Regions from separate parts of the Pseudomonas benzopyrenica genome, predicted to be linked through region 1. Evidence: predicted binding sites of a transcription regulator. Region 1 holds the regulator's gene; the other holds the start of a gene.
What was found. The regulator LexA, encoded in region 1, represses DNA repair genes until DNA is damaged. The targets are predictions, from matches to a motif close to CTGTNTNNNNANACAG.

Region 1 (4,441 bases):
ATTATCTGCTGAGTGCTCCGGTGAAGGATGCCGAAGGCCGCCCGGCGGTGATCCGCTTCAGCCGCAAGACCAAGGAGCAGTACGTGCAGACCGAGGTCGAGGGCAAGCCCACCGGCTGGAAGGCCTTCTACGACGGCAAGAAGTGGCAGGTGGAAGAGAAGCGCTAGGGCCTTTGGCTCCGGCGCGAGACAGGTGGTCGGCGTGAGCCGGCCTGAGGAGAAGGGCATGGCCAACGAGCGTTACACCCGCACCAACCAGAAGCTCTATTTCGCCGGTCTAGCGCTGGACAGCTGGCGCTCGGCTCAGGCGGCACCCTCCGCCCAAAGCCAGGGCCGCATCATGGCCGAGCGCGAGGCTTGCCTGTTTCACCTGCATGGCGCCCTGCTGGGGCTCTGTCAGGAGGTGGCAGGCTTCTACCGTCATCCCACCATGGAAGCCACGTCGCTCGCCGTCCTGCTCTCACCCGACGCCTTGAACGAGGCGCCCAGTCCGGAAATGGGTGAACTGGTGGAGCTGGCTGGCAATTCGGAGACTTGGCTGGCGCGGTTGATCGCCGAATACCAGCGGCTGCTGCAACCGCCCCAGGCGCCACGGCGGCCCAAGCAGGACCCGACCTTGGCCCTCATCGAAGCGGTCAGCCTGGAACCGGCCGAACCGGAACTGGGTCTTGAAGAAGTGGAAGCCTGGCGCGAAAGTCTCAAGCAGACGGCGCTCAGATTCCGCGGTGCCATGACCGAGTGGTAGGAGCCGTCCAGCTAGCATGCCGCAGAGGCCGTCAGGACGATGGCCTTGCAGACCGTCGAAAAAGGCTCAGGCAAGTCAGCCTCCCAGACCCCACGCTGTTACACTATCCGCTTAGCTGTGGAGATACTGAATGACTACTGCCTACCTGGAAATCGTTGAACTCTCCGATGGTCGCATCGTGTTGCGCCGTGCGGACGACGAGGAAGCCCTCGTGACCCTTGAGTTTTCCAGCGATGCCAAGGATTTCCTGCATGGACAGCAGATAGAGGTGGCCAAGGCCATGTTCAACCTGGGCGTGCAGATGGCGGGTCGCTTGGCCGAAGGCGACAGCCTTCAGCGTGACGATCAACCCCGCGTCCTGCACTGACTCTCCGCCTGATCCGGCATTCCGTGCGGGAATGCCGCTGCTACATCCCTTCCTGCCCGCTGCCTAGGCGAATCTGACGTTCAGACTCTGGCTGTTGCCCTGGGCCGCGGCGCGTGCCAGTTGCTGCTTGCCCGCATCGCTGAGGTCGTGCAGCCAGCTGATCACCGTATGACTCTGCCCCTTGCGCAGCACCTCGCAGGCCAGTTGCAGCGTCTTGGCCGCGCTCGGCGTCTGCAGCAGGAGCACCCGTTCCGGATTCAGATGGGTACTGCGCAACCAGGCGTTGCTGAGCAGCGACGGCGGCGTGACCAGGGTCAGCCAGCGAGCATCGTCTTTGTCGCTCAGCTGGCGCAGGATGGGCGCCAGCAACTGCAGGCATTGTTCCTGGCTACCGTGCAGGGACATCTCGCTGAAGGTGTCCGGCAGCGGGGCGGCCGGCAGCTCCCGGGCCGGCTTGCCGGCCTTGGGCAGAAAGGCGGTCAGCTCCTGCAGCAGGAGCTCAGGTGCCAGGTCCAGCTCTTGAACCAACGAACGCGGGGCATCGAACATCAGGGGAAATTGCATGGCTACCTCCTGGAGGCGACTCGATCAAATCCACTTGAGATCATGTACCACGGATACATGACGTCACTGTGCTCAGCCTGGTCTTGAGCGCTTTTTCGGAGCGCGAACCTATACCCCCGATCAAGACTTCGGCGTAAGGCAAATAGCGGTGACAAGAGGCTGGCCCGCAGGCCAGCCCTAGACGTTAGCGGCGGATGACGCCAACGCTTAACCCTTCGATGGCGAATTCCTGGGTGGAAAGATCGACTTCGATAGGGGCGAACTCGGGATTTTCCGCCAGCAGGGTGACCTGGTTGCCCGAGCGCTTGAATCTCTTCACGGTGACTTCGTCGCCCACCCGGGCCACGACGATCTGGCCATTGTGCACCTCACGGGTCACATGGACGGCCAAGAGGTCGCCATCGAGGATGCCGACGTCTCTCATGCTCATGCCCTTGACCTTGAGCAGGTAGTCGGCACGGGGCTGGAAGAAGGCCGGGTTGATGGCGCAGTTTTCCTCGACGTTCTGCTCGGCCAGGATGGGGGCGCCCGCGGCGACCCGACCGATGACTGGCAGGCTCTCGTCGGCCTTGCGCGTAGTATCCAGCCCCGGGATGCGGATGCCACGAGAGGCGCCCGGCGTCATCTCGATGGCGCCCTTGCGGGCCAGGGCCTTGAGGTGCTCCTCGGCCGCATTCGGCGATTTGAAACCAAGCTCCTGCGCGATCTCCGCGCGGGTAGGCGGAAAGCCATTGGCTTCGAGGCAACGCTTGATGAAGGCCAGGATCTCGGCTTGTCGCGGTGTCAGTTTCAGCATGATGCACGTCGCGTCGTCTAATGATGCTGTGATTATATACAGTAACTCCAGGTGGTAGGCAAGGGCACCTGGCCCGGCTTCGGACGACAGGCCGGATTGGTGGCAAATAGCCCGCAAACAGCAGAAGGACGAGTGCTCCAGCGCTTTCAGGTCAGGCTCACCGCCCGAACTGCGATTGACTTGGATAGCGTTTGAAACATATGTTTCAAACGGAAATTCATCTATCGAGGAAGGTCATGGCGCAGTCGGATACCGTGGAGCGCATTCTGGATGCGGCCGAGCAACTGTTCGCCGAGCGCGGCTTTGCCGAAACCTCGCTGCGACTCATCACCACCCGCGCCGGGGTCAATCTGGCGGCCGTCAACTATCACTTCGGCTCCAAGAAGGCCCTGATCCAGGCGGTGTTTTCGCGCTTTCTCGATCCCTTCTGCTTCAACCTGGAGCGGGATCTGGATCAGTGGCAGCCGAAGAGCAGGGAAGAGGTGAGCCTGGAGGCGCTGCTGAATCTGCTGGTGGACCACTCCCTGGCCATCAAGCCACGGCATGGCAATGACCTCTCGGTGTTCATGCGTCTGCTGGGTCTGGCGTTCAGCCAGAGCCAAGGCCACCTGCGCAAATACCTGGAACAGACCTATGGGCGTGCCTTCCGCCGCTTCCTGCTGCTGGTGAACCGCGCCGTGCCCGAGATTCCGCCCCTGGAGCTGTTCTGGCGCGCCCACTTCATGCTGGGCGCGGCGGTGTTCAGCATGTCCGGCATCAAGGCACTGCGGGCGATCGGCGAGAACGATTTCGGCGTCGATACCCACACCGACCAGGTGCTGCGGCTGATGGTCCCCTTCCTCGCCACCGGCATGCGGGCGCCGACGGCGATGCACGCACCGGAGCTGGCCCAGGCCCAGTATCGGCCGCGGCGGCCAGTGGCGGTGGAGACAGCCGAGACCTACTAGGCTGCGGCATCGAGGGTGGCTGGGGTAAGCTTGCGTCCCTTTCACGGCGCCATGCGCCGGAGCATTCGGACGAGGTACCCATGCAAGGCTCCCTGATGGTCGATATCGCTGGCACCTGGCTCACCGCCGAGGATCGTCAGCTGCTGCGCCAGCCAGAGGTGGGCGGACTGATCCTGTTCGCCCGCAACATCGAAACCCCGGGGCAGGTCCGCGAACTGTGCCGCGCGATCCGCGCGGTGCGCCCGGAGCTGTTGCTGGCCGTGGACCAGGAAGGCGGTCGCGTGCAGCGCCTGCGCCGCGACGTGGTACGACTGCCGGCCATGGGGCAGCTGGGCGGTCGCGCGGACAGCCTGGAATTAGCCCGGCTCTGTGGCTGGATCATGGCGACCGAGATCCTGGCGGTGGGGCTGGACTTCAGCTTCGCTCCGGTGCTGGACGTCGACCATGGGCGCAGTCAGGTCATAGGCCTGCGCTCCTTCGGCGATGCCGAGCAGGTGATCAGGCTGGGCGGTGCCTTCATCGCCGGCATGGGTGACGCCGGCATGGCCGCCACGGGCAAGCATTTCCCCGGGCATGGCTGGGCCGAAGCCGATTCCCACTATGCCATTCCCACCGACGAGCGCGATCTGGACACCCTGCTGCGCACCGACCTGCGCCCGTTCCAGGCGCTGCTGCCAGCGCTGGGTGGCGTCATGCCCGCCCATGTCATCTATCCTGCCGTGGATCCCCAGCCGGCCGGCTTTTCCCGACGCTGGCTGCAGGACATCCTGCGCGGCGAACTGGATTACCAGGGGGTGATCTTCAGCGACGACCTGTCCATGGCCGGTGCCCATGTGGCCGGCGATGCCGGTCAGCGCGTCGAAGCGGCCCTCAGCGCTGGTTGCGACATGGGACTGGTCTGCAACGATCGCGCGGCGGCCGAGCTGGCCCTGACCCGGGTACAGCAGCTGGGCGTCTCGCCCGCGCCACGGCTGGCCAGCATGAGGGCCCGTCGCCACGTCGATCTCGATTATCGGCAACAAC
Region 2 (4,441 bases), 1.7 Mb from region 1:
CGCGCTCGACCCCGAGCACCTCATAGTAATCACGTTTGGCCATAGACTTTCTGCACCTTAAATTTTCTCACCCTCCAGACACGCCAACGCGGGAGCAGGCTCCCGCGTAGCGGATCCGACGGGCACGAAGCCCGTCAGGTGCGGTAAGCACGGGGCTTACTTGTTGTCCTTCACTTCCTCGAACTCGGCATCGACCACGTCGTCGCCGGGCTTCTTGGCCTCACCGTCCGCCTTGGCCGAGGCGCCTTCGGCACCAGCGGCAGCGCCCTGCTCGGAGTAGAGCTTCTGGGCCAGCGGCGCGGAGGCTTGAGACAGGGCATTCATCTTGGCTTCGATGGCGTCCTTGTCGTCACCGCGCACGGCGACTTCCAGCTCGCCAATGGCCTTCTCGATGGTGCTCTTCTCTTCGGCCGTGGCCTTGTCGCCTGCCTCGGTCAGCATCTTGCGGGTGCCGTGCACCAGGGCATCACCCTGGTTGCGGGCCGCGGCCAGCTCTTCGAACTTGCGATCCTCGTCGGCATTGGCCTCGGCGTCACGCACCATCTGCTGAATCTCGTCCTCGGACAGACCGGAGGACGCCTTGATGACGATGGACTGCTGCTTGCCGGTGGCCTTGTCCTTGGCGGACACGTTGAGGATACCGTTGGCGTCGATGTCGAAGGTCACCTCGATCTGCGGCACGCCACGGGGCGCCGGCGGGATCTCGGCCAGGTCGAACTTGCCCAGCGACTTGTTCTGCGCGGCCTGCTTGCGCTCGCCCTGCAGCACGTGGATGGTCACGGCGCCCTGGTTGTCGTCGGCGGTGGAGAACACCTGCGACTTCTTGGTCGGGATGGTGGTGTTCTTCTCGATCAGCGCGGTCATCACGCCACCCATGGTCTCGATGCCCAGGGTCAGCGGAGTCACGTCCAGCAGCAGCACGTCCTTGACGTCACCGGCCAGCACGGCGCCCTGGATGGCCGCACCAATGGCGACGGCTTCGTCCGGGTTGACGTCCTTGCGCGCTTCCTTGCCGAAGAAGTCGGCCACACGCTTCTGCACCAGCGGCATGCGGGTCTGACCACCCACCAGAATGACCTCGTGGATGTCGGAGACGTCCAGGCCGGAGTCCTTCAGGGCAGTACGGCACGGCTCGATAGTGCGCTCGACCAGCTCTTCCACCAGGGACTCCAGCTTGGCGCGGGAGACCTTGACGTTCAGGTGCTTGGGACCGCTGGCATCGGCGGTGATGTACGGCAGGTTGACGTCGGTCTGGGTAGCCGAGGACAACTCGATCTTGGCCTTCTCGGCAGCTTCCTTAAGGCGCTGCATGGCCAGCGGGTCACCCTTAAGGTTCATGCCGCTTTCTTTCTTGAATTCCTCGACGAGGTAGTCGATCAGGCGGATGTCGAAGTCTTCGCCACCCAGGAAGGTGTCGCCATTGGTGGCCAGCACCTCGAACTGATGCTCACCATCGACCTCGGCGATCTCGATGACCGACACGTCGAAGGTACCGCCGCCCAGGTCATAGACGATCACGGTGTGGTCGCCCTTAGCCTTGTCCAGGCCATAGGCCAGAGCCGCCGCGGTGGGCTCGTTGATGATGCGCTTGACGTCCAGACCAGCGATGCGACCGGCATCCTTGGTGGCCTGGCGCTGGCTGTCGTTGAAGTAGGCCGGTACGGTGATGACCGCTTCGGTCACGGCCTCGCCCAGGTAGTCCTCGGCGGTCTTCTTCATCTTTTTCAGGACTTCGGCGGACACCTGCGGCGGCGCCATCTTCTGGCCCTTGGCCTCGACCCAGGCGTCACCGTTGTCGGCCTTGACGATCTTGTAGGGGACCATCTCGATGTCTTTCTGCACGACGTTTTCTTCATAACGCCGACCGATCAGGCGCTTGACCGCGTACAGGGTGTTCTGCGGATTGGTCACCGCCTGGCGCTTGGCCGGCTGGCCAACCAGGGTCTCGCCATCGTTGGTGTAGGCGATGATGGACGGCGTGGTGCGGGTGCCTTCGGCGTTTTCCAATACCTTGACGTTGCCGTTTTCGAGGATCGCGACGCAGGAGTTGGTCGTCCCCAGGTCGATACCGATGATCTTGCCCATGTAGTCTTCTCCAGAAATCTCAGATTCCGCGCGGCCCGCTCAGGGGGCCTTTGATGTTCGCTTGCCTACCAGATGGGGCCGAGCGAAAGAATTTCAAGCCTTTTCGTCAATGCTCGGCTGCTGCGCTGCAGGGGCCTTGCTGACTACCACCATCGCCGGCCGCAGCAGGCGACCATTGAGCAGATAGCCCTTTTGAAACACCTTGAGCACGCTGCCCGGCTCGGCGGTGGCGCTCTCCTCCATGGCCATGGCCTGGTGGTGTTCGGGATTGAAGGGCGCGCCGTGGGGATCGACGGCCTCGACCTGATAGCGCTTGAGGGTGTCCTGCAGCATCTTCAGGGTCAGTTCCATGCCTTCGCGCATGGGCTTCAAGGTCTCGTCGGTGGCGTTGGACAGCTCCAGGCCCCGCTCCAGGCTGTCGAGCACGGGCAACAGATCGCCAGCGAATTTCTCCAGCGCGAATTTGTGCGCCTTCTCCACGTCCTGCTCAGCGCGACGACGCACGTTCTGTAGCTCGGCGACGCTGCGCAGCGACTGATCCTGGGCTGCGGCGAGTTGCTCTTCGAGCGTGGTGATGCGGGCGGCGACGTCCTCGTGCTGGACGTCACCCTGGGCCGCGGCCTCGTGCTCGGGGTTCTGGGAGTTCTGTTCGTCGGCCATGGGAGTCCTCCTGTGATATTGCCGGTGGGCGCGCCCTCTAATGGACGATGCCTTGATCGATGGCGCCTATATGGGGCCGCCGGCCGGCGCTTCAAGAGCTGTATGGATTGCCAGTGCCCAAGCGGCACTGTATAAACAACCAGAAAACCGCTTTCGGAGATCGTCGCATGCTGGTGCATCTGTCCGTCCGCAACTACGCCATCGTCGAACACCTCGACCTCGACCTCGAGCGCGGCATGACCGTGATTACCGGCGAAACCGGCGCCGGCAAGTCCATCATGCTCGACGCCCTCGGCCTCACCCTGGGCGATCGCGCCGACAGCGACGCGGTCAGACCCGGCGCCGACAAGGCCGATGTGCTGGCCAGCTTCGATACCACCGATATCCCCGAGGCGCGTCAATGGCTTGCCGAGCGCGACCTGGAACAGGACGGTCCCTGCCTGCTGCGCCGCGTCATCACCCGCGAGGGACGCTCGCGTGGCTATATCAATGGCTCGCCCTGCCCGCTGGCTGATCTCAAGACCCTCGGCGGCCTGCTGATCGACATTCACAACCAGCATGAGCACCAGTCGCTGCTCGGCCTCGACACCCATCGCCGCCTGCTGGACGAGTACGCCGGCGCAGGCGAACTGGTCCGTCAGGTGCAGCTCGCCGCCCAACGCTGGCGCCAGGTGCGCCAGACCCTGGAGCGTCTTACCCGCAATGGCGACGAGCAACGCGCCCGTCATCAGCTGCTCAGCTATCAACTCGAAGAACTCGACAACCTCGCCCTGGCCGAAGGCGAGTTGCAGGCGCTCGAACAGGAGCAGAGCGATCTGGCGAGTGCCGAGCACATCCTGCTGGCCTGCCGCCAGGCCATGGACCTCTGTACCGAAAACGAGCAGGGCAACGCCCTGTCGGCACTCAATGCCAGCGTGGCACGCCTGACCGCCTTCGACCGCCCGCCGGCGCAGATCCAGGAAGCCAGCAACCTGCTCGCCTCGGCCCAGATCCAGATCGAGGAGGCGATGAACGAACTCAATCGCTTCGTCGATCACTTCGAAGCCGACCCGGAGCGCCAGCAGGCCGTCCAGGAGCGCCTCGACAGCGTCTACAGCCTGGCCCGCAAGCATCGGGTCCAGCCCGAAGCCCTGCTGGAGCTGCACGAACAACTGCGCAACGAACTGCAATCCTTGGACGCCGACGACGTCGCCCTGGAGCGTCTGCAGGAAGAACTGGCGGCCTTCGAGCGCCACTACCAGGAGAAGGCCGGCGAACTGAGTCGTTTGCGCGAGCAGCGGGCGCCGGAGCTCGCTGCCGCGGTCGAAACCGAGATGCAGCGCCTGGGGATGCCGGGGGGCCGCTTCAGCATTACCCTCACGCCAGGCAGCACCGGTGAGCCCCAACCGCTGGGCAACGAAGGCGTCGAATTCCGCGTCAGCGCCAACCCGGGCCAACCCCTGCGCCCGCTGGCCAAGGTCGCCTCCGGTGGCGAGCTGTCACGGATCAGCCTGGCCATCCAGGTCATCACCGCCCAGACCTCACGCACGCCCACGCTGGTATTCGACGAGGTAGACGTAGGTATCGGTGGTCCGACCGCCGAGGTGGTCGGCCAACTGCTGCGGCAGCTGGGCGAGCGCGGCCAGGTGCTGACGGTGACCCACCTGCCCCAGGTGGCGGCCCAGGGCCATCAGCACCTGTTCGTGCACAAGGAGCG

Region 2: a site for LexA is predicted at 2,873-2,888, ahead of recN (DNA repair protein RecN). Genes of this name have one in related genera too.

Annotation. Positions count from the first base shown of each region.
Region 1 covers NZ_CP145723.1:3,802,350-3,806,790, reverse strand. The annotation lists gene topA (type I DNA topoisomerase) at 1-167, shown strand, start outside; gene V6W80_RS18160 (DUF6586 family protein) at 226-744, shown strand; gene V6W80_RS18155 (hypothetical protein) at 875-1,111, shown strand; gene sulA (SOS-induced cell division inhibitor SulA) at 1,175-1,675, opposite strand; gene lexA (transcriptional repressor LexA) at 1,860-2,471, opposite strand; gene V6W80_RS18140 (TetR/AcrR family transcriptional regulator) at 2,708-3,418, shown strand; gene nagZ (beta-N-acetylhexosaminidase) at 3,499-4,441, shown strand, end outside.
Region 2 covers NZ_CP145723.1:459,820-464,260, reverse strand. The annotation lists gene dnaJ (molecular chaperone DnaJ) at 1-43, opposite strand, end outside; gene dnaK (molecular chaperone DnaK) at 157-2,085, opposite strand; gene grpE (nucleotide exchange factor GrpE) at 2,179-2,745, opposite strand; gene recN (DNA repair protein RecN) at 2,913-4,441, shown strand, end outside.